DNA from 4 places in the Streptomyces sp. NPDC051907 genome. Region 4 is predicted to be linked to each of the others. Evidence: riboswitches for the same ligand, from Rfam matches in the RefSeq annotation. Region 4 holds a riboswitch; each other region holds the start of a gene.

Region 1 (7,260 bases), on a different contig from region 4:
CGATCATGTAGTGGATCGGCGGGAGCTCGGCGACGAGGGTGGAGACGGCGGTGGCGTGCGCCGCGTGGGTGTGGACCACGGCGCGGGCGTCCGTGCCGCGGTAGACCTCCAGGTGCAGCGGCAGCTCGCTCGTGGGGCGGAACTCGCCGAGCACCTGGTCGCCGTCGAGATCGACGGCCACGACGTCCTCGGGGGCGAGCCGGTCGTAGGGGACTCCGCTGGGGGTGACGAGGACGAGGTCGCCGACCCGCACCGAGACATTGCCCGAGGTCCCCACCACGAGACCCTCGGCCGCGGTCCTGCGCGCCGTCGCCACGAGGTCCTGCCATGCCTGCTCGATCGCGTCCTGCCGCACCTGATCGGTCATATGAACGATCCTGCCAGGCGGCCGATGGCGGAGCGCGGCCACCGTCGAGGCCAAAAGGTGATCAAGGTCTCCTCGAACTGTCATGAAAGCCGCTTCTCGCCCTCGCTCAACTCCCCCGGAGCGGAGCCGTCGACGGGCCGGCGCCTCGTCCGCGCCGCGCCGTGACCCGTGCGACTGCTGAGCCGTCGCCGCCCGGACGCGCCCCGCGCCCTCACCCGGGCACACTCCCGCCCCTTCGGCCACTGGCAAGCGGAGCCATGAATCCTCACTCCAGGACACCACCAGGTCCGCCCTAGTTCACCTTCCGTTCACTCAGGTTACGTACGTTCACCGGGCCACTGACGTCAAACGATTGCCTGGGTAAATGGAACACATCTCCTTGCTGCTCGCGATTGTGATCGTGACAGCGCTCGTGTTCGATTTCACGAACGGTTTCCACGACACCGCCAACGCGATGGCGACGACCATCTCGACCGGCGCCCTGAAGCCCAAGACCGCGGTGGCCATGTCCGCCGTGCTCAACCTCGTCGGCGCGTTCCTGTCCGTTGAGGTCGCCAAGACGATCTCCAGCGGCATCGTCACAGAAGCAGGCATCACCCCAGAAGTGATCTTCGCGGCGCTCGTCGGCGCCATCCTCTGGAATCTCCTGACCTGGCTGATCGGTCTGCCGTCCAGCTCCTCGCACGCCCTCATGGGCGGTCTGATCGGCGCCACCATCGCGTCGGTCGGCGTCAGCGGGGTCAACGGCGGCACCGTCGTCACCAAGGTCCTCATCCCCGCGATCGCGGCTCCGCTGGTCGCCGGCCTCGCCGCGTACCTCGCCTCCCGGCTGACGTACAAGATCGGCAAGAACGCCGACCCGAAGGCCACCAAGAAGGGCTACCGCGCCGGACAGATCACCTCGGCCGGCCTGGTCTCCCTCGCGCACGGCACCAACGACGCTCAGAAGACGATGGGCATCATCACGCTGGCGCTCGTCGCCGGCGGCGTGCTCTCCCCCGGCTCCAACCCGCCCATGTGGGTCATCCTCGCGGCCGGCATCGCCATCGCGCTCGGCACCTACCTCGGCGGCTGGCGCATCATCCGCACCATGGGCAAGGGCCTCACCGACCTCCAGCCGCAGCAGGGCTTCGCCGCCCAGACCAGCGCGGCCAGCGTCATCCTCGCCTCCTCCAACCTCGGCTTCTCGCTGTCGACCACGCACTCGTGCTCCGGCGCGGTCATGGGCGCCGGCCTCGGCCGCAAGGGCGGCGTGGTCCGCTGGTCCACCGCCACCCGGATGTTCGTGGCCTGGGGTCTGACCCTGCCGGCCGCCGGTCTGGTCGCCGCGGGCTCGGAGTTCGTCACCAAGCAGGGCGACTGGGGCGTCGCGGCCGTCGCGGTCTTCCTCGTCGCCTCGTGCGCCGCGATCTGGCTGGTCTCCCGCCGCCAGGTCGTCGACCACAACAACGTCAACGACGTCGAGTCCGGCGACGCCGAGCCCGCGGGCGTCGTGACCACCGCCATCGCGGCCGTCACCCCGCCCCCGGCGGGCACGCCCGCCCAGGAATCGCCCGCCCCGGAATTCAAGACCACCATCCCCGCTCCGGCCACCGAGCCGGCCCCCGCGGCCTCGGTGTAAGGACAGATCACCAATGAAAATCGACTGGGCAGCTCTCGGCTCCGTCTTCGGCGTGAGCCTCTTCGCCACCGTCGCCCTCGTGGGTCTGTTCACCCTGGGCATCGTGGGCCTGACCAAGCAGGAGGCGGCCGCCGCACAGGGCGGCTCCGCGGTCCTGGCGCGCACCGGCGCGTACGCCTGCTTCGCGCTGTGCGCGGCGGCAGTGACGTTCGGCATCTATCTGATCGTCGTCTGACGCCTTCTGATCGTGGTCTGACGCCCCGCGATCGCCTTTCCGATCGTGGGGCTGACGCCCCGCGATCGCCCCTCGCACCACCGGCCGGGCCGGGCGCCCTTCGGGTGTCCGGCCCGGCTTTTCTGGCCGCCGGCGCCTGCCGGGACATACGGGCGCCGGTTTTCCGCGCCCGGCGCTCAACCGCCCGCGTGTGTGCCCCAACACACTCCCTCATCGCAGGTCAAAGGCAGGTTGACGGGTGTTCGCGCACCGTGGTGGACTGCCGAGGCCAGCTACGGCGGCAGAAGAGGAAGCCGGTGCGAATCCGGCGCGGTCCCGCCACTGTGACCGGGGAGTCCATCCCCGGGAGCCAGGAACTCTCGCCGCCCGACACGTCGAACCAGGGCGCGGACACCCTGAGTGAGGACAAATTTCTCCATGAAGGTCGTTCGCGGCGAGACGCCGGCCTGAACCCATGCGTGCCGACCGTGAATTCGTGTACGGCGCCGCCGCCGGGCTCGTCGGCGACCTGCTGCTCGGCGATCCCCGCCGGGGGCATCCGGTCGCCGCTTTCGGGCGGGCCGCCGGCGCCGTCGAGCGTGTCCTGTGGCGTGACCACCGCGGCTGGGGCGTGCTGCACACCGCCCTGTGCGCCGGGGGCGCCGCGGGCGGCGCCCTCCTCGTCTCCCGAGCTCTGCGCGGCCGCGGCGCCGCCTCCGTCGCGCTGACCGCCGCCGCCACCTGGGCCGTCGTCGGGGGCACGTCCCTCGGCCGCGAGGCGCGGGCCGTCGGCGGCGCGCTCGCCGCCGGGGACCTCCAGGCCGCGCGGGAGCGGCTCCCCCATCTGTGCGGGCGCGACCCGCAGGCCCTGGACGAGCAGCAGATCGCGCGCGCCGTCGTGGAGTCCGTCGCCGAGAACACCTCCGACGCCGTGGTCGGCGCGCTGGTGTGGGGCGCGCTCGCGGGCGTGCCCGGCCTGGTGGGGTTCCGGGCGGTCAACACCCTGGACGCGATGGTCGGGCACAAGTCGCCGCGCTACCGGCGGTTCGGCTGGGCCTCGGCGCGCCTCGACGACGTGGCCGGCTGGCCCGGCGCCCGGCTCACCGCGGGGCTCGCGGTCCTCGCGGGCGGGGACGCGCGCGGGGCCGTACGGGCGTGGCGGGCCGACGCCGACAAGCACCCGAGCCCCAACGCGGGCCCCGTGGAGGCCGCGTTCGCGGGGGCGCTGGGCGTGCGGCTGGGCGGCGCCCTCTCGTACGGCGGACGCGTCGAGAACCGGCCCGTCCTCAACGGCCGGGGCCGCCCGGTCGAGTTCGGCGACATCGAACGCGCGGTGCGCCTCTCGCGCCGCGTCGGCTGGCTGACGCTGGCGGCCTGCGCGGCGGGCCGCGTGGCGGCGCACGCGCTCGGGAAGACCCGAGGCGGCGCGGAAAGTCCATCGGCACGGGCGAAGGGGCGGGCATGAGCAGGCGCAGGGGCGGCGGCCTGCTGGTCGCCGGAACGACGTCCGACGCGGGCAAGAGCGTCGTCACGGCGGGCATCTGCCGTTGGCTGTCACGCCAGGGAGTGAAGGTCGCGCCCTTCAAGGGCCAGAACATGTCGCTCAACTCCTTCGTCACCCGCGAGGGCGCGGAGATCGGGCGGGCGCAGGCCATGCAGGCGCAGGCCGCGCGCGTGGAGCCGAGCGCGCTGATGAACCCCGTGCTGCTCAAGCCCGGCAGCGACCGCTCCAGCCAGGTCGTGCTGATGGGCAAGCCGGTCGGCGAGCTCAGCGCACGCGGCTACCACGGCGGCAGGCAGCAGGCGCTGCTGGGCACCGTCGTGGAGTGCCTGGAGGAGCTGCGGGGCACATATGAAGCCGTGATCTGCGAGGGGGCGGGCAGTCCGGCCGAGATCAATCTGCGGCGTACGGACATCGTGAACATGGGCATCGCACGGGCCGCGCGCTTCCCGGTCGTCGTGGTCGGGGACATCGACCGCGGCGGGGTCTTCGCGCAGTTCTTCGGCACGACGGCGCTGCTCGGCCCCGAGGACCAGGACCTGGTCGCCGGCTATCTGGTCAACAAGTTCCGGGGCGATGTGACGCTGCTGGAGCCGGGTCTCGACATGCTCCAGCAGCTCACCGGGCGGCCGACGCTCGGCGTGCTGCCCTATGCGCACGGACTCGGCATCGACGAGGAGGACGGGCTGCGCGTGTCCCTGCGGGGCGCGGTCCGCGAGTCGGTCGTCGCGCCGCCCGTCGGCGAGGACGTGCTGCGGGTCGCCGTGTGCGCGGTGCCCCTGATGTCCAACTTCACCGACGTGGACGCGCTGGCCGCGGAGCCGGGCGTGGTGGTGCGGTTCGTCGACCGCCCCGAGGAGCTGGCCGACGCGGACCTCGTCGTCCTGCCCGGCACGCGCGGGACCGTGAAGGCGCTGGCGTGGCTGCGCGAGCGCGGGCTCGCGGACGCGATCGTGCGGCGCGCCGCCGAGGGCCGGCCGGTGCTGGGCGTCTGCGGCGGCTACCAGGCGCTGGGCCGACACATCGTCGACGACGTCGAGTCGAAGGCAGGGGCCGTGGACGGTCTCGGCGTGCTGCCCGTACGCGTCCGGTTCGCGGCCGAGAAGACCCTGGCGCGGCCGGTCGGCAAGGCGCTCGGCGAGCGGGTGGAGGGGTACGAGATCCACCATGGCGTCGCCGAGGTCCTGGGCGGCGAGGCGTTCCTCTCCGACGACGACGGACGGAGTCTGGACGGCTGCAGGGTCGGCGCCGTCTGGGGCACCCACTGGCACGGCTCGCTGGAGAGCGACGGCTTCCGCCGGGCGTTCCTGCGGGAGGTCGCGGCGGCGGCCGGCCGGCGCTTCGTGCCCGCCCCCGACACCTCGTTCGGCGCCCTGCGCGAGGAGCAGCTGGACCGCCTCGGCGACCTGATCGAGGAGCACGCCGACACGGACGCGCTGCTGCGGCTGATCGAGAACGGCCCGCCGCAGGGTCTGCCGTTCGTGCCGCCGGGGGCGCCGTGAGCGCCGCCGGCCGCGGTACCCCCGCGTGGGCGGGGAGCACACAGTCCGTACGGCCGGGCGCCTCGCTGTGCCCGGACCGTCCCCGCCAGAGCGGGGCCGCCGCCGTCGACATCGCTCCACACGACCTCGCACCGCACGACTCCACACCGCACGACATCGCACCGCACGACATCGCTCCACACGACCTCGCACTGCACGACCTCGCCGACGTGCTCGTTCACAGCACTTCCCTCGAAAGGGGTACCCGTTAATGGCCTCGGCTCCCTACCCGTTCACCGCCGTCGTCGGCATGGACGACATGCGGCTGAGCCTGCTGCTCAACGCCGTCTCGCCTGCCATCGGCGGGGTGCTCGTCCGCGGCGAGAAGGGCACGGCGAAGTCCACGATCGTGCGCGGCCTCACCGCCCTGCTGCCCGTCATGGACGTGGTCGCGGGCTGCCGCTTCTCCTGCGCGCCCGAGGCCCCGGACTCGCAGTGCCCCGACGGGCCGCACGAGCCCGGGGCGAACGCCTCGCGGCCGACGCGGATGGTCGAGCTGCCCGTCGGCGCGTCCGAGGACCGGCTCGTCGGCGCGCTGGACATCGAGCGGGCGCTCGCCGAGGGCGTGAAGGCCTTCGAGCCCGGGCTGCTGGCGGACGCGCACCGCGGGATCCTCTACGTCGACGAGGTCAACCTCCTCCACGACCACTTGATCGACCTGCTGCTCGACGCCGCCGCCATGGGCTCCTCGTACGTCGAGCGCGAGGGCGTCTCCGTACGGCACGCGGCCCGCTTCCTGCTCGTCGGGACGATGAACCCCGAAGAGGGCGAGCTGCGGCCCCAGCTGCTGGACCGGTTCGGCCTGACCGTCGAGGTCGCCGCGTCCCGCGAGCCCGAGCAGCGGGTGGAGGTGGTGCGCCGCCGGCTCGCCTACGACGACGACGCGGCCGACTTCGCCGCCCGCTGGGCCGAGGAGGAGACCTCGCTGCGGGAGAGGATCGTCGCCGCGCGCGAGCTGCTGCCGCAGGTGGCGCTCGGGGACGCGGCGCTGCTCCAGATCGCCGCGACCTGCGCCGCGTTCGAGGTCGACGGGATGCGGGCGGACATCGTGATGGCCCGGACGGCGACCGCGCTCGCCGCGTGGGCCGGACGCACCGACGTCACCTCGGAGGACGTACGGCAGGCCGCGCTGCTCGCGCTGCCGCACCGCAGGCGCCGCGCGCCCTTCGACGCGCCGGGCCTCGACGAGGACAAGCTCGACGAGACCCTGGACCAGTTCAAGGGCGAGGACGCGCCGGACGACGATCCGGACCCGGACCCGGGTCCGGGCGACGGCGGGCCCGGCGGCGGCGGAGTGCCTCCGCAGGGCGAGGGGCCGGACGCGGCACCCGACGGCGCCCAGCCGGACGATGTGCCCGAGGCCCCCGAGGCCCCCGCTCCCGCGCCGCAGCAGGAGCCGAGCGGCAGCGGCGCCGGCGAGCGCGCCGCCGTCAAGGCCGCCGAGCCGTTCCGTACGAAGGTCCTCAGCGTGCCCGGACTCGGCGAGGGCGCGGCCGGCCGCCGCTCCCGGGCCCGTACCGAGCACGGGCGCACGACCGGATCCCAGCGGCCCCGGGGCACGCTCACCAAGCTGCACCTGACGGCGACCGTGCAGGCCGCCGCGCCGCATCAGAGGGCACGCGGGCGCTCCGGGCGCGGCCTGGTCGTACGGCGCGACGATCTGCGGCAGGCGACCCGCGAGGGCCGCGAGGGCAATCTGGTCCTCTTCGCCGTCGACGCGTCCGGGTCCATGGCGGCCAGGCAGCGGATGAGCGCCGTCAAGGGCGCGGTGCTCTCGCTGCTGCTGGACGCCTACCAGCGGCGCGACAAGGTCGGCCTGGTCACCTTCCGGGGCAAGGACGCCGAACTGGCGCTGCCGCCGACGTCGTCGGTGGACGCGGCGGCGGCGCGCCTGGAGCAGCTGCCGACGGGCGGGCGCACGCCGCTGGCGGCCGGGCTGCTGAAGGCGCACGACGTGCTGCGCGTCGAGCGCCTGCGCGACCCGTCGCGCCGGCCGCTGCTGGTGGTCGTCACGGA
Region 2 (7,260 bases), on a different contig from region 4:
CGGATGCCCTCCACCAGGTCGGGGTGGGCCAGCGCGGCGCAGGACACGCGGTACTCCTGCTCCAGGACTCTCTCCAGCGGGCCGAGTCCACGGGCGCGGCGCAGGGAGGCCAGCGTCGTCTTGAGCGCGGTCGGGGACTTCGTCAGCAGCGTCTGCGCGGTCTCCTTCGCTGCCGCGTCGCCGTGCGAGGACAGTCGCTGGACGATCTCCTCGACGGTGTCCGCCGCGTAGCAGTGGTCGATCCACTCGCGTTGGGTCTCGAGCTCGCCGGGCGGGGCCTGCCCGACGTGGCGGGCGAGCACGTCGTGCACGGGGTGGTCGGCGAGGTCGGCGAGCAGGGCGGGCAGGGCGTCCGCGGGCACGCAGTGGTCGGCCAGGCCGCACAGCAGGGCGTCCGCCGCGCCGACGGGCGTGCCGGTGAGCGCCAGATGGGTACCCAGCTGTCCCGGGGCGAGCCCCAGCAGATAGGTGCCGCCGACGTCGGGGACGAACCCGATGCCGGTCTCGGGCATGGCGATCCGGGATCGCTCGGTCACGATCCGCACGGCGCCGTGGGCGGAGACCCCGACGCCGCCGCCCATGACGATGCCGTCCATGACGGCGACATAGGGCTTGCCGTAGCGGGCGATGCGGGCGTTGAGGCGGTACTCGTCGCGCCAGAAGTCGGCGGACGCCGTCGTGCCCGCTCGGGCGTCCGCGTGGATGGCCCGGATGTCGCCGCCGGCGCACAGTCCCCGCTCGCCGGCGCCGGCGAGCACCACCGTCTCGACCGCGGGGTCGCTCTCCCAGGCGTCGAGGGCGCGGGCGATCGTGCGCACCATGTCGTGGGTGAGGGCGTTGAGGGCCCCCGGCCGGTTGAGGGTGAGGTAGGCGGCGCGCCCCTCGGTGCGCAGCAGTACGGGGTCGTCGCCGGAGGCCGTCATCGGACGGCCTCCGTGAGTCCTCGGGCCACGATGACGCGCATGATCTCGTTGGTTCCTTCCAGGATCTGGTGGACCCGCAGGTCGCGGACGATCTTCTCGATGCCGTACTCGCTCAGATAGCCGTAGCCGCCGTGGAGTTGGAGGGCGCGGTCGGCGACGGAGTAGCCGGTGTCGGTGGCGAAGCGCTTGGCCATCGCGCACAGCTGGGGCGCGCCCGGGTCGCCTCGGTCCAGGGCCTCGGCGGCCTGGCGGACCAGCGCGCGGGCCGCGGCGAGCTCGGTCGCCATGTCGGCGAGCTGGAACTGGAGCGCCTGGGCGTCGAGGAGCCGGGCGCCGAACGCCTCGCGGTCCGCGAGGTAGGCGAGGCTGCGGTCCAGGGCGCTCTGGGCGCCGCCCAGGGAGCAGGCGGCGATGCCGAGCCGGCCGCCGTTGAGGCCGTTCATGGCGATGCGGAAGCCCTCGCCCTCGGCGCCGAGCCTGCGGTCGGCGGGGACTCGTACGCCGTCGAGGAGGACCTGGCGGGTGGGCTGGGCGTTCCAGCCCATCTTCTTCTCGTTCGGGCCGAAGGAGAGGCCGGGGTCGTCGCGTTCGACGACGAAGGCGGAGATGCCGCCGGGGCCGTCCTCGCCGGTGCGGGCCATCACGATGTAGACGTCGGAGGCGCCCGCGCCGGAGATGAACTGCTTCACGCCGGTGAGCACATAGGCGTCCCCGTCCCGTTCGGCGCGGGTCCGCAGTCCTGCGGCGTCCGAGCCTGCTCCGGGCTCGGTCAGGCAGTAGCTGCCCAGCGCCTCGGCGGTGCACAGGGCGGGCAGCCATCTGGCGCGCTGGGCGTCGTCGCCGTAGCGGTCGATCATCCAGGCGACCATGTTGTGGATGGACAGATAGCCTGCGATGGAGGGGCAGCCGCTGGCGAGGACCTCGAAGATCAGCACGCCGTCGGCGCGGGTGAGGCCGGAGCCGCCGTGCTCCTCGTGTACGTAGACGCCGCCGAGGCCGAAGTCCGCGGCGCGGCGCAGGACGTCGACGGGGAAGTGCTTGTCCTGGTCCCAGGACAGCGCGTTCGGGGCCAGGTGCTCCTCGGCGAAGTCGAGGGTGACCTCGGCGAGGGCGAGCTGGTCCTTGGTGAGGGTGGTCGTGGTCATCGCGCTCAGCCCATCGTCGGGATGGTGAAGCTCGCGCCTTCCTTGACCCCGGAGGGCCAGCGGGAGGTCACGGTCTTGGTGCGGGTGTAGAAGCGGATGGCGTCGGGGCCGTGCTGGTTGAGGTCGCCGAAGCCGGAGCGCTTCCAGCCGCCGAAGGTGTGGTAGGCGACGGGGACCGGGATGGGCACGTTGACGCCGACCATGCCGGTGTTCACCCGGCGGGTGAAGTCGCGGGCGGTGTCGCCGTCCCGGGTGAAGATCGCGACCCCGTTGCCGTACGGGTGCTCGCTCGGCAGGCGCAGGGCCTCCTCGTAGTCGGCGGCGCGGACGACCGAGAGCACGGGTCCGAAGATCTCCTCGCGGTAGATCCGCATGGCGGGCGACACCCGGTCGAAGAGCGAGGCGCCGGCGAAGAAGCCGTTCTCGTGGCCGGGGAGCGCGAAGCCGCGGCCGTCGACGACGAGTTCGGCGCCTTCGCCTACGCCGATGTCCACATAGCGGCGGACGCGGTCGAGGGCGTCACGGCTGACGAGCGGGCCGAAGTCCGCGTCCGGGTCGTCGGAGCGTCCGATACGGAGTGTGCCGACGCGTTCCTTGAGCTTGGCGACGAGCGCGTCGGCGGTCTCCTCTCCCACGGGCACGGCGACGGAGATCGCCATGCAGCGCTCGCCGGCCGAGCCGTACCCGGCGCCGACGAGCGCGTCCACGGCCTGGTCGAGGTCGGCGTCCGGCATGACGATCATGTGGTTCTTGGCGCCGCCGAAGCACTGCGCGCGCTTGCCGTGCGCGGCGGCGGTGGCGTAGATGTGCGCCGCGATCGGGGTGGATCCCACGAATCCGACGGCTTGGATCCGGGGGTCCTCCAGCAGGACGTCGACGGACTCCTTGGCGCCGTTGACGACGTTCAGCACGCCGGGGGGCAGCCCGGCCTCCAGGAACAGCTCGGCGAGCCGCAGCGGCACCGAGGGGGCGCGCTCGGACGGCTTGAGGACGAAGGCGTTCCCGCAGGCCAGCGCGGGCGCCATCTTCCACAGCGGGATCATCGCCGGGAAGTTGAACGGGGTGATCCCCGCGACCACGCCGAGCGGGCCGCGCAGCGAGTGCACATCGATGCCGGTGCCGGCGTTGTCGGTGAACTCCCCCTTGAGCAGGTGCGGAATGCCGGCGGCGAACTCGACGACCTCCAGCCCGCGTTGGAGGTCGCCGTGCGCGTCGGCGACCGTCTTGCCGTGCTCGGCGGAGAGCATTCGCGCCAGCTCGTCGCGCTCGCCCTCGACGAGCTGGAGGAACCGGAGCAGGACGCGGGCGCGGCGCTGCGGGTTCCACCCGGCCCACTCCGGCTGGGCGCCGGCGGCGTCGGCGATCGCGGCGCGGGTCTCGTCCCGGCCGGCCAGCGGCACGTGGGCCTGGACCGAGCCGGTGTTGGGGTCGTACACGTCGGAGAAGAGCCCCGAGGCGCCGGCGGTGTGCTTGCCGCCGATGAAATGTGTCAGTTCGCGGACCATGGAAGCCTGCTCTCGTCAGGGGAGATCCGGGGATGGCACGGCGGGCCGCACGACGGCACCGGTCGGGTGCGCCGTGGAGGGCGAGCCGTGGGACGCGAAGGCGGGAAGCCGTCGAAGAGCTACAGCCGGGACATGACGTGCGCGACGTTCATGACGTGGGCGTGCTTCGCCGGATCACCAGGGCCATGGGTACGGACCGGTGCCATGCGTGTCTGCTCCATCCTCGTGGACAACACGGAACACCCCACGGCCGGTATCCTGACTCCCGGATCAGCGCATGCTCTCCGGCCTTCCCGACAGAGGTGCTCTGTCAGTGGCCTTGTCTGGCGGAGAACGCACTCCCCGGTCACAGTGGCGGGACCGCGCCGGATTCACACCGGCTTCCCTGCACCGCGGGCTTGGTTCACGACGATATAGTTGGACGTCCTAGTAAGTCCACCCCCGCCACTCGACCGGGACGGGCATAGGGTCGGTGCATGCGCATCGTCTCGCTGCTCCCGGCCGCCACGGACATCGTCGCCGAGCTCGGGCTGGCGGGGCAGCTCGTGGGCCGGACCCACGAGTGCGACTGGCCGCCACAAGCCGTCGCGGGCGTGCCGGTCGTCACCTCCGCGGAGTTCTCGTCGGACACGCTGAGCAGCCGTGAGATCTCCGACGCGGTGGGCGGCGCCAGGCACTCGGGCTCGTCGCTCTACGCGCTCGACACCGAGGCGCTGGCCTCCCTCGCGCCCGACGTGGTCCTCACCCAGGACCTGTGCGATGTGTGCGCCGTGTCGTACGCGGGGGTCTCCCAGGCCGTACGCGTCCTTCATGGGCGGACACGGGTGCTCAGCCTGGAGCCGAGGACCCTGGACGACGTGCTCGACTGCCTGACGCGCGTGGGGCGGCTGCTGGACGTGGAGCGCGTCGCCCTGCGGCGCCGCGCGGAGCTGACGGCCCGGCTGGCTGCGGTTCGCGACCGCACGGCGGGACTCGCGCAGCCCCGGGTGGCGGCCATCGAGTGGCTGGATCCGCTCTGGCCCGCCGGCCACTGGGTCCCCGAGCAGATCTCCTGCGCCGGCGGACAGCCGCTGCTGGCCGCGCCGGGCGAGCACACCAAGCCGATGAAGTGGGAGGACGTCGTCGCGGCCCGGCCCGACGTCCTGCTCGTCCTGCCGTGCGGCTTCAGTCCGGAGCGGACGCTCCAGGAGCGGGAGCTGCTGACCCGTCTGCCGGGCTGGGAGGAGCTTCCGGCCGTACGAAGCGGAGAGGTCTGGGTGCTCGACGGGCCGGCCTACTTCAACCGTCCGGGGCCGCGCGTGGTCCGAGGCGTGGAGGTGCTGGCCCACGTCCTGCACTCCGAGCAACTGGGCACCGCGGTCGCACCCGGCGAGGCCCGGAGACTGGCCGACGCCTGACCGCGCTCGACATGCCTGTTGCGGTCCGCTCACGGCCGGCTGTGAAGGAATTCGTCAGGACCTCGGGGGAATCTGTGGCCAGGCGCCGCTGCCGCACCCTACGATGCCTCTGCTTCGGCCAAGTACCCGAGCACACAACCGAATTGCATGCACAGCTGGGGGAAGCCGGTGGGAATCCGGCGCTGACCTGCAACCGTGTGCGGCGCCGCGAAGCGCCGCGAGTCGGAGCACCCGGTGTGCGCGCGGCATCGCTTCCCACTGTCATGGTCCGCAGCGCGAAGCCCGGAGTCCCGGTGCGCCGGCCCCTGCCCGCCTCCCTCCCCGGGGAGCCGGCCGGAGCACGGCGCAGACGGGAGGGAGGGAGTCGTCGGCGGGACCTCTCCAGGAAGGCACTCATGCGCCAGCTCCTCGTTCGCTCCGTCGTCGCCACCGCGGCGGCCGGCCTCCTGTCCACCACCGCACCGGCGGTCGCCCACGCGAAGACCGCGCCCCGCTCCAACGCGCCGATCAAGGTGACCCTCAGCGTCCAAGGGCCCGACGGTCTGCTGTTCAAGGGCAGGATCAAGACGAAGGGCCACGACGTCACCACGGCCGCCGGCGGCACGCACAAGTGCGACGGCACGAACGGCGGGGCCAACCCCTCGAAGGCGCCGACGCCGACCGCGGCCCTCGACGACGCGGCCCGCAAGAGACACTTCACCTGGGACGGCGCCTGGTACGCCTCGTTCGACGACTTCTCGGTCGACACCATCAAGGACGTCAGCGGCGGCGGCGTCGCCTACTGGAACATATCCGTCAACGGCACTCCGACGCCCGTCGGCGGCTGCCAGTTCAAGCTGAAGGCCGGCGACCAGGTGGCGTTCACCTGGACGACGTTCTGACCCGTCGGGCCACGCGCACGGCCGTGGGTCCGCGAAGGAGCGCCTCCGCGGACCCACGGCCGCCGGCCGGTCAGCTGCCGTACGTCAGGGCGATCGTGTCGCCCACGTTGATCACCCTGGCGCGGTCGGCCGCGGTGGGAACGGAGCCGTCGACGCTGGCCTTCCACGTCGAACCGCCGCTGTTCGCCGTGCCGTTGACGGCCGTGACGACGCCCGTGCCGGAGGACGGAGTCACGCTCGTGACGCACCCGGACGGGGTCGCGGCGCCGGTCGCCGCCGTCAGGACGTCGCCCAGGGTGGTCGTGGCGCCCGTCGGCGTGAAGGACACCGAGCAGACCTTGAGGGCACCGGATCCGTCGTCGACGGTCAGCGCCAGCTTGGCGGCGGTCCCCGCGGTGAAGCCGCTCTGGGCGACCCACTTCGTCTCGCCCGCGGCGAGAGGAGTCGGCGGGGCGGCGGTGAAGCCGCCGCCCGCCACCGCGCGCAGGCCGTCGATGGACGCGTAGGCGTTGGGCACGGTGTCGCTCGGCAGGTACTTGAACCCGCCGCCCGGCTTGAACTGCTGGGCGATGAGGAAGTCGAGCGGCGTCTTGCCGGCGGCGGTGAGGAAGTCGCCCGTCTGGGGGTTGATCCCACACGCGTTCAGCCCGGAGACAGCCCATCCGTTGGAGTTGGTGTTCGGCCCGAACATGGCGTTGAAGGCGCCCGACCCGACGACCAGCTTGCTCTTGAGGAGGCCTTGGCCTGGACGATGTCGGGGTCGCTCGCGGGCACCCCGGACACGCACAGGGCGGCCATGGAGGCGCCGGTCATGTCGATGTCGCTCGCCGCGGCGAGCTGGGACGGGTTGCCCTCGGCCTTGCCGAAGTTCCAGCCGCCGTCGTTGTGCTGGTTGGCGCGGATGCGTGTGACCACCTTGGCGAGCAGAGCCTGGGGCACCCGCTGGGCGCCCGCCTGCGTCTTCGCCCCGCCGAGCGCGAGGGCCGCGAAGACGGTGCCGTTGTAGTTCGCCGAGGATCCGAAGTAGCCCGCCTCGGCGCTCTGCCAGTAGCCGTAGACGTCGGCGATCAGGTTGCGGCCGGCCGAGATCCTGGCCGGGTCGAGGCCGGCCGCGTAGGCGTTGAGCGTGGCGCGCTCGTAGTCCGTGACGACAGGCGAGCCGGACGGCCAGCCCGGCGCCGACAGGTGCGATCTATAGATCTTCCGGGCGTTCTTGGAGGCGTCCCCGCCGGGCGTCACGTCCGCTGCGGCCGTGCCGGCCGCGGCGAAGGCGCTGAACGCCCACTCGTTCGACAGGCCCGAGCCGGCGTAGGAGCCGTCCGCGGCCTGGAGGGACTTGAGGTAGGCGACGCCGTTCGTCTTCGAGGTGGCTATCTGCGCGGGTGTGGCGGTCGCCGACGCCGGCGACG
Region 3 (7,260 bases), on a different contig from region 4:
CTCCTCAGCGGTCCCTCTCTGGTACGGGCGGCGGGGGCCCCGTCGGCGCGACGGGGCCCCGCCCACAGGTCACTTGGTGTTGATGACCTTGTCGATCGCGGCGTCCGCGTCCTTCGCGGCGTCCTCGACCGACTTCTTGCCGGTGCCGATCTCCTGCAGCATGGTCTTGAGGGTCTGGGCCTTCTCGACCTGGCCCCAGCCGGGAGCCATCGGCACGAACCAGTTGGACTCGGCGGCGGTGGCGGGGACCACCGTCTTCGGGTCGTTCTTCAAGGTCGCGAGGTCCGTCTTGTTGTTGGGCAGGTTGCCCTTGGCGAGCAGGCCCTTCTGGCCCTGGGCGCCGGTGAAGGCGTTGATCCACTCGGCCGCGACGTCCTGCGCCTTGGACTTGACCGGGATGGCGAGGTCGGAGCCGCCGAGGAAGACGGGCAGGGCCTTGCCGGACGGGCCGGGCATCACAAAGCTCTCGATCTTGTCAGCGAGCTTGCCGACCTTGTCGTTCTTCGGGTCGGCGGCCGTGGCGCCCTCCCAGGCCGCGCTGAAGATCGTCGCGGACTTGCCCTGGCCGAAGACGACCGGGCGGTCCGCCTCGTCCTTGGTCTTGTCGCCGTGCATGTACTTGTCGATGATCGCCTTGTACTCGTTGAGGCCCTTGAGGGACTCGGGCGAGGACAGGTTGGCCTTCCATGTGCCGCCGTCCTCCTTGGCGATGGAGCCGCCGGCGTCGTAGACGAAGGACATCGCGGCGTACCAGTCGGGCGAGGGCTGGTACCAGGCGCTGAACTTGTCGCCCTTCTCCTCCTGGATCTTGTCCAGGGCGCCGGTCAGCTCGGCGTACGTCTTCGGCGCGGCCTTCACCCCGACCTCGGCGGCGATGTCCTTGCGCCAGGTGCCGACGCGGCCGCCGGCGTAGTACGGGACGCCATAGGTCTTGCCCTCGTAGGTGACGGACTCCTTGAGGCCGTCCAGCCAGGCGTCCGACTGCTCGAACTTGGCGGGGTCGACCGGGGCGAAGGCGCCCTTGACCATGTAGCCGAGCATCTCGGAGTTGCCCATCTCGACCACGTCGGGCGCCTTGTCCGTGGCGAGGACGGCGTCCAGCTTGGCGTTCTTGTCGGGCCAGCCGTAGTACTCGTGCTTGATCTTGATGCCCGGGTGCTTCTTGGCGACCGCGTCGTCGGCGGCCTTGACCAGGTCCGGCCAGTTGTTCTGGGCGTCGACCGTCAGCCAGACCGTGATCTCCTTGGCGCCGCCGGCTTTGTCTCCGCTCTTGTCGGAATCGCCACAGGCCGCAATGCTGACCATCATGCCCGCGACGCCTATCGCCGCGATGAGCTTGCGCTTCACGCCACCCTCCTCAGGGATGCCTGCAAACCCCTGCCCACCGCGAAGACTTACGCCGATTACTGCTCGTGGGGCTGGGACCTGGCCTTAATGGTTTAGACCAGTAGTCGGGAGCTTGGCCTAGACCTTTGGGGGTGTCAAGGGTGGATAAGAAGGGCGCTCGAGTCCGTTATCGGACCGACACATGAGGGACCGGGGCGCCGTCCGGCCATCCGGAGCCCGCCGCAGGGCGTCCCGCCTGGTGGACTAGACCAACACGGGAGCGGGCGGTGTATAAGAGGAGGTACGTCGTCCCTCGTCGTACAAGCTGGAGGGGACGTCGACGACTCGCGACCGGACCGTGCCACCATGTGAGCCGCAACAGACGGAGGAGCCGGTGACGGCAGCAGCACAGGAGTCGGGGAGGCAGGCCATGGCCACGGACGGGGGCGGCACCGAGACCGAGGGCGGGCCTGGGACCCGCACCGCGCGCGTGCCCAAGTACTACCGCCTCAAGAGGCACTTGCTCGACATGACGGAGACGCTCCCGCCCGGCACGCCCGTGCCGCCGGAGCGGACGCTCGCCGCCGAGTTCGACACCTCGCGCACGACCGTGCGCCAGGCGCTCCAGGAGCTGGTCGTCGAGGGCCGGCTGGAGCGCATCCAGGGCAAGGGCACCTTCGTGGCCAAGCCCAAGGTCTCCCAGGCGCTCCAGCTCACCTCGTACACCGAGGACATGCGGGCGCAGGGCCTGGAGCCCACCTCCCAGCTGCTCGACATCGGCTACGTCACCGCCGACGACACCCTCGCCGGGCTGCTGGACATCTCCCCGGGCGGGCGCGTGCTGCGCATCGAGCGGCTCAGGCTCGCCAGCGGCGAGCCGATGGCCATCGAGACGACGCATCTGTCGGCCAAGCGCTTCCCGGCGCTGCGGCGCAGCCTGGTGAAGTACGCCTCGCTCTACACGGCCCTGGCGGAGGTCTACGACGTCCACCTCGCCGAGGCCGAGGAGACGATCGAGACCTCGCTGGCGACTCCGCGCGAGGCCGGGCTGCTCGGCACGGACGTGGGCCTGCCGATGCTGATGCTCTCGCGCCACTCGGTGGACGCGCAGGGCGAGCCGGTGGAGTGGGTGCGCTCGGTCTACCGCGGCGACCGGTACAAGTTCGTGGCCAGGCTCAAGCGGCCGCAGAGCTGACGCGCACGGAGGCCGGGCGCCCGCGACCGTGCGGCGCCCCCTCCGGCGGCCCGCCGCCCCCCGCCGCCCCCGCCACGCCTCCGCCCGCCGCCTCCGCCTGGAAGCGGCGCACGCGGTGTAGCGCGGCTCGTCTTCCTGCTCTACGGTCCCCTCGTCATCGCATGGACGGGAGGGACGACCCGGTGCGCACGCGATCCCCGGGAACCACCGCCGCCGGGACGGCCGGCGCCGCGCTCGGCTCGTACGCCGGCGGACGCCGCTTCCGCTCGCGCTTCTCCCCCGCCGCATGCCCAAAAGGCCGCGGCAGGCCGTCGGCGCGGTACGGCGGTACGTACGGGAATTGCTGGACGAGTCGGCGTAGATACGTTTTGTCGTACAGCTGCGCACCTATGAGTCAGTGCGGCCGAAACCGTCCCGCGGGGAATTCGAGCGGATACGGACGGACCAACAGGAGTCGGACCCCGCTTCCGGGTTGCGGCGCCGCTGAACTGGGCTCTCATCGAAAGTCGTTGCCGTACCGATATGCGGACAGGGGGTGCGGGACGCCGAGCCCTCGCCTAGATTTCCTGCGCATTACAGGTGATCAGCAAGGGGACGGAGTCGCCGTATGACAGCAGTGCCCGAGGCGCCAGAAGTGCCGGATGAGCCTGAAGCGCCCGAAGTGAGACAACCCGTGGTCACTCCCGTGCGCGTGATCGTCGCCCTCTGCCTCGTCGCGCCCTTTGTGGCGATGCTCTGGGTGAGCTCTTATGCCAAGGTCGATCCGAAGTTCATCGGCATTCCCTTCTTCTACTGGTATCAGATGCTCTGGGTCGTCATTTCGACCGTTCTGACGATGGTCGCGTATCAGCTCTGGCAGCGTGACCAGCGCGCCCGAAAGGCAGGTGCGTCGAAGTGAAGGACGGCGTGAACGGCGTCGCACTCGCCGTCTTCATCTTCTTCTTCCTGGCCGTCACGGTCATGGGATTCCTCGCGTCGCGCTGGCGCAGAGCCGAGAACGAGAACAGCCTCGACGAATGGGGCCTGGGCGGACGGTCGTTCGGCACCTGGGTCACCTGGTTCCTGCTCGGCGGCGACCTCTACACGGCGTACACCTTCGTCGCCGTCCCGGCGGCGATCTACGCGGCGGGCGCGGCGGGCTTCTTCGCCGTCCCGTACACGATCCTCGTCTACCCGCTGATCTTCACCTTCCTGCCGCGCCTGTGGTCGGTGTCGCACAAACACGGATACGTCACCACATCCGACTTCGTGCGCGGACGGTTCGGCTCCAAGGGGCTCTCGCTGGCCGTGGCGGTCACCGGCATCCTGGCGACGATGCCGTACATCGCGCTCCAGCTGGTCGGCATCCAGGCCGTGCTCGACGTGATGGGCGTCGGCGGCGGCGAGACCACCCACTGGTTCGTCAAGGACCTGCCGCTCCTCATCGCCTTCGGCGTGCTGGCCGCGTACACCTACTCCTCCGGGCTGCGGGCGCCGGCGCTGATCGCGTTCGTGAAGGACACGCTGATCTACATCGTCATAGCGGTGGCGATCATCTACATCCCGATCAAGCTCGGCGGCTTCGACGAGATCTTCGCCAAGGCCGGCGAGGCGTACGCGCAGATCAACCCGGCGACGGACAAGCCGAAGGGCGCGCTGGTGCCCGGGGAGATGGGCCAGTGGGGCTATGCCACGCTGGCGCTGGGCTCCGCGCTGGCGCTGTTCATGTACCCGCACTCGATCACGGCGACGCTCTCCTCGCGCAGCCGTGACGTGATCCGCCGCAACACCACGATCCTGCCGCTGTACTCGCTGATGCTGGGACTGCTGGCGCTGCTGGGCTTCATGGCGATCGCGGCGGGCGTGAAGGTGAAGAACGGGCAGCTGGCGATCCCGCAGCTGTTCGAGAACATGTTCCCGGACTGGTTCGCGGGCGTCGCGTTCGCGGCGATCGGCATCGGCGCCCTGGTGCCGGCGGCGATCATGTCGATCGCGGCAGCGAATCTGTTCACCCGGAACATCTACAAGGACTTCATCAAGCCGGACGCGACGCCGGCGCAGGAGACGAAGGTCTCCAAGCTGGTGTCGCTGCTGGTGAAGGTGGGGGCCCTGGCCTTCGTTCTGACGATGGACAAGACGGTCGCGATCAACTTCCAGCTGCTGGGCGGAATCTGGATCCTGCAGACCCTGCCGGCGCTGGTGGGCGGCCTGTTCACCCGCTGGTTCCACCGCTGGGCGCTGCTCGGGGGCTGGGCCGTGGGCATGATCTACGGCACAGCGGCCGCGTACGGAGTGGCCTCCCCGACGCAGAAGCACTTCGGCGGCTCGTCGGCGGAGATTCCGGGCATCGGCGAGATCGGCTACATCGGTCTGACGGCCTTCGTGCTGAACGTGGTGGTGACGGTAGTGCTCACCTTCGTCCTGCGGGCGCTCAAGGCGCCCGACGGCGTGGACGAGACGAGCCCGTCGGACTACACCGCGGACGCGGGCGACCCGGGCGTCCAGGTCGAGCTGCCCAAGGCGACGGCCGGCGCCGGGCACTGAGGGAACGCTCCACAAGGGGCGGGGCGGGGGCGAGTCCCCCTCCCCGCCCTTCTCCATGGCCGGCGCCGATCCCGGAGCCCGCGGCAGCCGCAGGCGGCCCCCAAGGCGCCTCCCCACGGCCTCCAGACGGCCTTCCCAAGGCTTCCAGACGGCCTTCTCGCGGCCTCCAGACGGCCTCCTCGGCCGCCTCGCAAGCCGAACTCCCACGCCCCCTAGGCGAGGACGGCTAGGGCCAAAGCCCCGAGGCCGACACAACATGTGGGGGGTGCCTCATCAACCCGCCCCCACATGTATGCTCGTGCTCGCTGTCGCCGCAGGGGAATCCGGTGCGAATCCGGAACTGTCCCGCAACGGTGTGCTGTGGTGCGCTTTGTCGTATCCGCGCCAGTCCGAAGACCTGCCGACGGTGCATCCGGCTCGACCGATCCGGGTGCCGAGACGTCCGGGCCTCGCGGTTGGGCCGGTGGACGCCGTTCGGTGTGCTCCCCTGAGCCGGGTGCGCACACCCTCCAAACGGCCTCCCCTCCCCCGCGGCCCAGAGCCGAGCGAGGGAGAGCACCACGTGACCATCGCGCCAGCCGATCCGGCTTCAGGCATCGCCGAGCAGGCAGCCGACGGGCCTGGGACCGCGCTTCTGCGGACCCTGACCGACCTGACGGCCGACCTGCCCGACACCGACCCCGGCCGGGTCGCCGCCGCCGCGCTGCGCGGTCGCAACGCCCAGTCGGACGCGGCCGAGCTGCGGAGCCTGGCCACCGACGCGGCCGCGGGGCTGATCTCCGAGGACCCTGCCTACTCCCGGCTCGCCGCCCGCCTGCTGACCCGTCACATCGCCGACGAGGCCGCGGGACAGGGCGCGGTGGCCTTCTCCGCGTCCGTCGCCGTCGGCTACCGCGAGGGCCTGATCGCCGACCGCACCGCCGCGTTCGTCGAGCTGCACGCCGACCGCCTGGACGCCCTCCTCGACCCGCAGGCCGACGACCGCTTCGGCTACTTCGGGCTGCGCACCCTCTACAGCCGCTACCTCCTGCGCCACCCGCTGACCCGTCAGGTCATCGAGACCCCACAGCACTTCATGCTGCGCGTGGCCTGCGGGCTCGCCGAGGACGAGTCGGTGCGCGCGCTGGACGAGGTCGCCGCGCTGTACGGGCTGATGAGCCGGCTCGACTACCTCCCCTCCTCGCCCACGCTCTTCAACTCCGGCACCCGCCACCCCCAGATGTCGTCCTGCTACCTGCTGGACTCCCCGCTGGACGAGCTCGACTCCATCTACGACCGGTACCACCAGGTCGCGCGCCTGTCCAAGCACGCCGGCGGCATCGGACTCTCGTACTCGCGCATCCGCGCCCGCGGCTCCCTCATCCGCGGCACCAACGGCCACTCCAACGGCATCGTGCCGTTCCTGAAGACCCTCGACGCCTCGGTCGCCGCGGTGAACCAGGGCGGCCGGCGCAAGGGCGCCGCCGCGATCTACCTGGAGACCTGGCACGCGGACATCGAGGAGTTCCTCGAGCTGCGCGACAACACCGGCGAGGACGCCCGCCGTACGCACAACCTGAACCTCGCACACTGGATCCCCGACGAGTTCATGCGCCGCGTCGAGGCCGACGCCGACTGGTCGCTGTTCTCCCCGGCCGACGCGCCGCACCTCGTCGACCTGTGGGGCGACGAGTTCGACGCCGCGTACCGCAAGGCCGAGGCCGAGGGCCTGGCGCGCAAGACCATCCCGGCGCGCGACCTGTACGGCCGGATGATGCGCACCCTCGCGCAGACCGGCAACGGCTGGATGACCTTCAAAGACGCCTCCAACCGCACCGCCAACCAGACCGCCGAGCCCGGCAAGGTCGTCCACTCCTCGAACCTGTGCACCGAGATCCTCGAGGTCACCGACGACGGCGAGACCGCCGTGTGCAACCTCGGCTCGGTCAACCTCGGGTCGTTCGTGACCGAGGGCGGCGAGCTGGACTGGGAGCGTCTCGACGAGACCGTCCGCACGGCCGTCACGTTCCTCGACCGGGTCGTGGACATCAACTTCTACCCGACCGAGCAGGCCGGGCGCTCCAACTCCCGCTGGCGGCCGGTGGGCCTGGGCGCGATGGGCCTCCAGGACGTCTTCTTCAAGCTCCGGCTGCCCTTCGACTCGCCCGAGGCGAGGGCGCTCTCCACCAAGATCGCCGAGCGGATCATGCTCGCCTCGTACGAGGCGTCCTGCGACC
Region 4 (7,260 bases):
CTCGGTCGGTCGGGGGCGGGGCGCCGTCGGACCGCGGTGCGTCGGCGGCCGTGCAGGTCAGGCGTGCGTCAGCAGGCGGTGCGCGTCAGCGGTTCAGCGTCAGCGGGACCGTGTCGACGACCACCAGACGGGCGTCCTCAACGGAGCGGTAGTACGCGGTCAGCATGCCGCCGCCGGAGCGCACGGCCCGGTAGGGCAGCGTCACGTCGAAGCTCCCCCGCGTGCCCGACCCCGAGGAGGCCGTGACCAAGGCGTCGGCCGCCGCACGGCCGGCGGAGTCCGTGATCTTCAGATTGAAGGCGGCCTCGAAGGTGTTCGCGCTGCCCCACACCCGCACCGGGCTGCCGATCTCGCTGCCCGGCAGCGGGCCCTCCACCAGGATCTGTGGCGTCAGGTCCTCGAAGTCCGCGCGGCCCACCGGCTTGTCGAGGGCGACGCCCTCGCCGCCGAGGCTGCTCACCGGCTTGCCGTCGAGCGCGAACCGCACCTTGTGGATCTCGGGGAAGCGCGTCGCGGTGAAGACGACCTGGGCGACGCGGGCCCGCAGGGACGTATCGCCGCCGTCGTCGAACCGTTCGGACAGGTCCACGGTCGCCAGGTTCCTGCGTACGACCACCGAGTTGAGGGCCGTGCCCGCCGGGATGGCCGTGGTGCGCTCGTCCGCCCGCTCCGCGCGGCTGGGCCCCGCGAGCAGGGCGCGCAGCGCGCCGTCGGCGGTGGCGGGCGCGGTGACCTGGCGCGGGGCCGGGGACATGTGCTCGCCGTGCAGGAAGTACACCGAGGTGCGCAGCTGCCGCTTGCCGCCGCCCACGGTCCGCTCCAACGGCGGCATCCGGGCCGCGGGGACGGTGGACCCCGAAGAGCCCTTCTGCTCCAGGCCGTTCGCGCCGGGTCCGCCGAGGGACGATCCGGCGTCTGTCCACGGCCCGGCTTCCGCCCGGACGTCGCTCGCGGGCGCGTCCGGCGCCGAGGGCCGCCCGTCCGCGCAGGCCGCGGCCGTGACCGCGAGCACAAGCGCGGCCGACAGGGCCAGCAGACGGTTCCATCGCGGCGCGGCAGGCGGGCGGCGCTTCTCAGTGCTCATGGCTGTCTCCTCCGACGCCCATCAGGCAACACCTGGGCCGAGTGCGGCGCCAAGAGAGAACATCGGTCCCTCAGGAGCGCGTTTGAACCAGGCCTTCCGCTTCCCGGGGCCGCCTACGGTCGTCGGGTGAGCCGGATCGCGGTTCGACAAGCCTCGGGCCCCCAGACGCCCCGGTCGCGGGCCGACAGCTCGCGATCGCTCGCGGGGCCGGGCGCCGTACACCCCCTGCCCCCCTCTGCACACCTCCCGCCAATCGAATTCATGTTCGACACCGACGAGCCGCCCGTCTCCCGCTCGCCGTGCCGTTTCGCCCCCCGACCCGATCAAGGCGCTCACCCGCCTGGCCCTGGGCGGCAGGCTGGCCTACCGTCGCCATCAGGGCGGACGCGGCCGCCGCTGGGCCTGATGTGTAGTCGATCTCACCGGGAGATACCCATGAGGATGCTTGTCAACGTGCCGGAGACCGTCGTCGCGGACGCGCTGCGCGGAATGGCCGCCGCGCACCCCGAGCTGGCCGTGGACGTGGAGAACCGGGTGATCGTACGGCGGGACGCACCCGTCGCCCAGAAGGTCGGGCTGGTCTCCGGAGGCGGGTCGGGGCATGAGCCGCTGCACGGCGGGTTCGTCGGGCCCGGCATGCTCGACGCCGCCTGCCCCGGAGAGGTCTTCACCTCCCCCGTGCCCGACCAGATGGCGCGGGCGGCCGCCGCCGTGGACAGCGGCGAGGGGGTGCTCTTCATCGTCAAGAACTACACCGGCGACGTCCTCAACTTCGAGATGGCCGCCGAGCTCGCCGAGGACGAAGGGGTCCGGCTCGCCCGGGTCGTGGTCGACGACGACGTGGCGGTCACCGACAGCACGTTCACGGCGGGGCGCCGGGGCACCGGAGCGACCCTGTTCGTCGAGAAGATCGCGGGAGCGGCCGCCGAGGCGGGCGCCCCGCTGGAGCGGGTCGAGGCCGTCGCCCGGCAGGTGAACGCGAGTTCCCGCAGCTTCGGCGTCGCGCTGAGCGCCTGCACCACGCCCGCGAAGGGCAGCCCGACCTTCGACCTCCCGCCCGGGGAGCTGGAGTTGGGCATCGGCATCCACGGCGAGCCGGGCCGGGAGCGGCGCGCCATGATGACCTCCCGGGAGATCGCCGACTTCGCGGTGCACGCCGTCTTGGACGACCTCGCCCCGACCGGTCCGGTGATCGCGCTCGTCAACGGAATGGGGGCCACCCCGCTGCTGGAGCTGTACGGGTACAACGCGGAGGTGCAGCGGGTGCTCGCCGAGCGCGGCGTGCCGGTGGCCCGTACCCTCGTCGGGAACTATGTGACCTCGCTCGACATGGCCGGCTGCTCGGTGACGCTCTGCCAGGTCGACGAGGAGCTGCTGCGGCTGTGGGACGCCCCGGTGCAGACCGCGGCGCTTCGCTGGGGTCGCTGAAGGGGCCGGGGACCGCTGACTGCCTAGGAGTTCATGTGCTGGACGCCGAATTCTTCCGCCGCTGGCTGACCGGGGCCGCGGCCGCCGTGGACCGGGAGGCGGACCGTCTCACCGAGCTGGACTCGGCGATCGGCGACGCCGACCACGGCAGCAATCTCCAACGCGGCTTCGCGGCGGTGACGGCTGTTCTGGAGAAGGAGTCGCCGGCCACCCCGGGCGCCGTGCTGACGCTGGCGGGACGCCAGTTGATCTCGACCGTGGGCGGGGCGTCCGGCCCGCTGTACGGAACGCTGCTGCGGCGCACCGGCAAGGCGCTCGGCGACGACGCCGAGGTGACGCCCGGGCAGCTGGCCGAGGCGCTGCGCGCGGGCGTGGCGGCCGTGGCGCAGCTCGGCGGGGCGAAGGCAGGCGACAAGACGATGCTGGACGCGCTGGAGCCGGCGGTCGAGGCCCTCGGCGAGGGCACGGACTCGTTCGCGGCGGCCCGCGAGGCCGCCGAGAGCGGGGCGCTGGCGACCGTGCCGTTGCAGGCGCGCAAGGGCAGGGCCAGCTACCTGGGCGAGCGCAGCATCGGGCACCAGGACCCCGGCGCGACGTCCTCGGCGCTGTTGATCGCGACGCTGGCGGAGGCGGTCGTATGAGCACGGCGCCGCAGCCGCAGCCGGGTACGGGGACGACGGGACCGGAGCCGGCGCTCGTCGGGATCGTCCTGGTCTCGCACAGCGGGCAGGTCGCCCAGTCCGTCGCCGACCTGGCCCGGGGACTCGCCGGCGGCGGAGCGATCGCGCCCGTCGCCGCCGCGGGCGGCACGCCCGACGGCGGGCTCGGCACCAGCTCAGATCTGATCGTCCAGGCGGCTCGGGAGGTCGACCGGGGCGCGGGCGTGGCGGTCCTCGTCGATCTGGGCAGCGCCGTGCTGACGGTCAAGGCGCTCCTCGCCGAGGGCGACGAACTCCCGGACGGCGCACGGCTGGTGGACGCTCCGTTCGTGGAGGGAGCGGTGGCGGCGGTGGTGACCGCGTCGGCCGGAGGCGGCCTGGACGCGGTGGAAGCGGCGGCCTCGGAGGCGTACGGCTACCGCAAGACGTGAGGCCCCAGGAGGCGGGTGCGGCGCTTGTGCATCCGTGCGCGGCTTGTGATTCCGCTGGTGGGAGCACTACTGTCACACCGCCTTGGTGTACGGGAAACCGGTGCGGTACCGGTGCGGCCCTCGCCACTGTGATCGGGAAGTCCGGCTCCACCCCCCTCACGGGGAGCCACTGGGACGCCGCGGGAGACCGTGGCGCCCGGGAAGGCGGAGTCCGGGCATCATGACCCGTCAGCCAGGAGACCGGCCGAGGCGCGTTGTCCATCCACGAGGTGCTGGAGAGGGTCTCCCGACCATGCATATAGCCGAGGGGTATCTGCCCCCTTTGCACGCGGCCGCCTGGGGCGCCGCAGCCGCCCCCTTTGTCGTACACGGAGTCCGTGCGCTCACCCGGGAGGTCAAGGCCAACCCCGAGTCCACCCTGCTGCTGGGAGCGTCCGGCGCCTTCACCTTCGTCCTGTCCGCGCTGAAGATCCCGTCGGTGACGGGCAGCTGCTCCCACCCGACCGGGACGGGGCTGGGCGCGATCCTGTTCAGACCGCCGATCATGGCGGTCCTGGGCACGATCACCCTGCTGTTCCAGTCGCTGCTGCTGGCTCACGGCGGACTCACCACCCTGGGCGCCAACGCCTTCTCGATGGCGATCGTCGGGCCCTGGGCGGGATACGCGGTCTACCGGCTGCTGCGGAAGTTCGATCTGCCGCTGATGGTGAGCGTGTTCTTCGGAGCGTTCGTCGCCGACCTGTCGACGTACTGCGTCACCAGCGTCCAGCTGGCGCTGGCGTTCCCCGACCCGGGCAGCGGCTTCGCGGGCGCGCTCGCCAAGTTCGGCGGGATCTTCGCCGTCACCCAGATTCCGCTGGCCGTGAGCGAGGGCCTGCTGACCGTGCTGGTGATGCGGCTGCTGGTGCAGTCGAGCAAGGGCGAGCTGACCCGGCTCGGCGTGCTGCTCCAGGGTCAGGACAAGAAGCAGGAGGCCGCGGTCTGATGAGCCGTAACGCGAAGATCAACACTCTGCTGCTCGCGATCGTGGCGGCGCTGGCCGTCCTGCCTCTGGTGCTGGGTCTCGGCGACGACAAGGAGGAGCCGTTCGCCGGCGCGGACGCGCAGGCGGAGACGGCGATCACCGAACTGGCGCCGGACTACGAGCCGTGGTTCTCGCCGCTGTACGAGCCGCCGTCGGGCGAGATCGAGTCGGCGCTGTTCGCCCTCCAGGCGGCGCTCGGCGCGGGCGTGCTCGCCTACTACTTCGGTCTGCGCAAGGGCCGTCGTCAGGGGCAGGCGCTCGTCGCGGCGGCGCCGGGCGCGGACGCGGACGCATCGAAGGCCGACCGTACGGCGGCGGAGGCGAGTGACTCCGCTCGCCCCGCGGACGGGGCCCCGCAGGGCGACCGCGTCTAGTCGCCGGTGCTGCCGATCGACGCGGCGGCGCACAGCAGTCGCTGGCGCCGCCGCCATCCCGTGGAGAAGGCCGTCCTCGGCCTCGGGCTGACCGTCGCCGCGGTCTGTCTGCCGCCCTGGCCGGGGGCCGTCTTCGTCGCCGTCGCCACGCTCGCCGTGCTGCTCGGCCCCGCCCGGGTCGCGCCCAGGCAGCTGTGGCGCGCTTTCCGCATCCCGCTGGGCTTCTGCGTCACCGGGGCCGTTCCGCTGCTGTTCGCGGTGGGCGGCCCCGACGGCCTGGTCGCGCTCGCGCCCGACGGGCCGGCGCACGCCGTGCGTCTGCTGCTGCGGACCTCGGCCGCCTCGTTGGGCGTGCTGCTCTTCGCGTTCACGACGCCCGTCTCCGACGTGCTGCCGCGGCTGGTGCGGGTCGGCGTGCCGCCCGCGGTGGTCGACGTGGCGCTGGTGATGTACCGGATCAGCTTTCTGCTGCTCGACTCCGTCGCCCGCATCCGCCAGGCGCAGGCCGCCCGTCTCGGGCACACGACCCGGGCGGCTGCCTGGCGTTCCCTCGCGGGGCTGGCCTCGACGGCGTTCGTCCAGGCCTTCGACCGCGCGGGGCGGATGCAGGCGGGGCTGGCCGGGCGCGGCTACGACGGATCGCTGCGGGTGCTGCTGCCCCCGGCAGCCGTCTCACGGCCGTTCCTCGCCGGGTCCGCCGCGCTGCTCTGCGGCATCGTCGCCGCCACTCTCGTCGTCGAAAGGTACGCCCTATGAACGCCTCGCCCGTTGTGGAGCTCGTCGGGGCGGCGTACGCCTACCAGGACGGTCCGACCGTGCTCAGCGGCGTCGACTTCGGCCTGGCCGCGGGCCGTTCGACCGCGCTGCTCGGCCGCAACGGCAGCGGCAAGACCACGCTGCTGCGGCTCCTGAGCGGCGGGCTGCAGTGCGCGGAGGGCGTGCTGCGGCTGAACGGCGAGCCCGTCGTCTACAACAGGGCCGGGCTGACCCGGCTCCGTACGACCGTTCAGCTGGTCGTCCAGGACCCCGACGACCAGCTGTTCGCCGCCTCGGTCGGCCAGGACGTCTCCTTCGGCCCGATGAACCTGGGGCTGGCCGAGGACGAGGTCCGGGCCCGGGTGGACGAGGCGCTCCAGGCCCTGGACATCACGGCTCTGTACGACCGGCCGACGCATCTGCTCTCGTACGGACAGCGCAAGCGCGCGGCCATCGCGGGCGCGGTGGCGATGCGGCCGCGCGTGCTGATCCTCGACGAGCCGACCGCGGGCCTCGATCCGCACGGCCAGGAGCGGCTGCTGGAGGTGCTGGGCCGGCTGCGGGAGTCCGGTACGACGGTGGTCATGGCGACCCACGACGTGGACCTCGCGCTGCGCTGGGCGGACGACGCGGCGGTGCTCTCCCCGGACGGGCTGCGCACCGGCCCGGTCGCCGAGCTGCTCGCGGACCAGGCGCTGCTGGACGCGGCGCGGCTGCGCAGGCCGTGGGGAGCGGCCGCGGCTCAGGTGCTGCGGGCGCATGGGCTGCTGGGCGAGGGCGAGCCGGGTCCGCGCACTCCGCAGGATCTGGCGCGCTGGGCGTCGGCGGTACGCGAGGGCTGAGAGACGCGGGGCGGGGGCGGGTCCGACGGCCCCCGTGTAGGCGGCGCGTCGGCGGCGTGTCGGCGGGCGGCGCGACGGTGGGGCTCGTACCCCTCAGCCCCCTCAGACCCCGCGTCAGGAGCGCCGATGCCCTCGCCCGCCCCCTCCACTCCGTCCACTCCGTCCGATCCGCGGCTGCCCGTCAGGTTCGTCCAGGTCACCGGGGTCGCCCGGCTCACCCCGCACATGGCTCGCGTCTCCTTCGGCGGCCCGGACCTCGCGGGCTTCGCTCTGGACGGGCCCGCCCAGCAGGTGAAGCTGTACTTCCCGCGCCCCGGGCAGAGCGCCCCGCGTCTCCCGGCGCCGGGCGACGCGACCGAGGCCGATGTGATGCGGTGGTACACGGCGTTCCAGGCGATCCCCGAGGACGAACGCCCTTGGACGCGCAGCTACACCGTCCGCGCCCACCGTCCCGAGCAGACCGAGATCGACGTCGACTTCGTCCTCCACGACAAGGGCGGCCCGGCGACGCGCTGGGCCGCGGCGGCGCGGCCGGGGGACACGCTCGGCATGTACGGGCCTTCGGCGTACTTTGCCGAGCCGTTCGCCCTCGACGCCGCGGACTGGCTGCTGCTCGCCGGGGACGAGTCGGCGCTGCCGGCGATCGGCGCGCTGCTGGAGGC

The links. Region 4 has a riboswitch for cobalamin ahead of AB0M39_RS24570 (energy-coupling factor ABC transporter permease). Riboswitches for the same ligand answer to the same signal wherever they lie in the genome.
Region 1: linked by a shared signal. The riboswitch ahead of AB0M39_RS16080 (cobalamin biosynthesis protein) and the one ahead of AB0M39_RS24570 (energy-coupling factor ABC transporter permease) in region 4 are both predicted to bind cobalamin.
Region 2: linked by a shared signal. The riboswitch ahead of AB0M39_RS07295 (DUF4430 domain-containing protein) and the one ahead of AB0M39_RS24570 (energy-coupling factor ABC transporter permease) in region 4 are both predicted to bind cobalamin.
Region 3: linked by a shared signal. The riboswitch ahead of AB0M39_RS26430 (ribonucleoside-diphosphate reductase subunit alpha) and the one ahead of AB0M39_RS24570 (energy-coupling factor ABC transporter permease) in region 4 are both predicted to bind cobalamin.

What each region holds. Positions count from the first base shown of each region.
Region 1 is NZ_JBFAYB010000025.1:13,068-20,327, reverse strand. It holds gene AB0M39_RS16095 (class II aldolase/adducin family protein) at 1-367, opposite strand, end outside; gene AB0M39_RS16090 (inorganic phosphate transporter) at 732-1,988, shown strand; gene AB0M39_RS16085 (hypothetical protein) at 2,002-2,223, shown strand; cobalamin riboswitch at 2,470-2,602, shown strand; gene AB0M39_RS16080 (cobalamin biosynthesis protein) at 2,678-3,667, shown strand; gene AB0M39_RS16075 (cobyric acid synthase) at 3,664-5,205, shown strand; gene AB0M39_RS16070 (putative cobaltochelatase) at 5,456-7,260, shown strand, end outside.
Region 2 is NZ_JBFAYB010000007.1:137,050-144,309, reverse strand. It holds gene AB0M39_RS07315 (enoyl-CoA hydratase/isomerase family protein) at 1-923, opposite strand, end outside; gene AB0M39_RS07310 (acyl-CoA dehydrogenase family protein) at 920-2,068, opposite strand; gene AB0M39_RS07305 (CoA-acylating methylmalonate-semialdehyde dehydrogenase) at 2,074-3,573, opposite strand; cobalamin riboswitch at 3,804-3,983, opposite strand; gene AB0M39_RS07300 (cobalamin-binding protein) at 4,050-4,970, shown strand; cobalamin riboswitch at 5,087-5,224, shown strand; gene AB0M39_RS07295 (DUF4430 domain-containing protein) at 5,366-5,851, shown strand; partial or broken gene AB0M39_RS07290 (hypothetical protein) at 5,922-7,260, opposite strand, start outside.
Region 3 is NZ_JBFAYB010000057.1:44,202-51,461, forward strand. It holds gene AB0M39_RS26410 (extracellular solute-binding protein) at 70-1,347, opposite strand; gene AB0M39_RS26415 (GntR family transcriptional regulator) at 1,757-2,521, shown strand; gene AB0M39_RS26420 (DUF3311 domain-containing protein) at 3,129-3,419, shown strand; gene mctP (monocarboxylate uptake permease MctP) at 3,416-5,044, shown strand; cobalamin riboswitch at 5,320-5,464, shown strand; gene AB0M39_RS26430 (ribonucleoside-diphosphate reductase subunit alpha) at 5,607-7,260, shown strand, end outside.
Region 4 is NZ_JBFAYB010000051.1:8,892-16,151, reverse strand. It holds gene AB0M39_RS24590 (GerMN domain-containing protein) at 86-1,084, opposite strand; gene dhaK (dihydroxyacetone kinase subunit DhaK) at 1,520-2,512, shown strand; gene dhaL (dihydroxyacetone kinase subunit DhaL) at 2,548-3,153, shown strand; gene AB0M39_RS24575 (PTS fructose transporter subunit IIA) at 3,150-3,602, shown strand; cobalamin riboswitch at 3,669-3,866, shown strand; gene AB0M39_RS24570 (energy-coupling factor ABC transporter permease) at 3,895-4,587, shown strand; gene AB0M39_RS24565 (energy-coupling factor ABC transporter substrate-binding protein) at 4,587-5,000, shown strand; gene cbiQ (cobalt ECF transporter T component CbiQ) at 5,007-5,756, shown strand; gene AB0M39_RS24555 (ATP-binding cassette domain-containing protein) at 5,753-6,598, shown strand; gene AB0M39_RS24550 (siderophore-interacting protein) at 6,725-7,260, shown strand, end outside.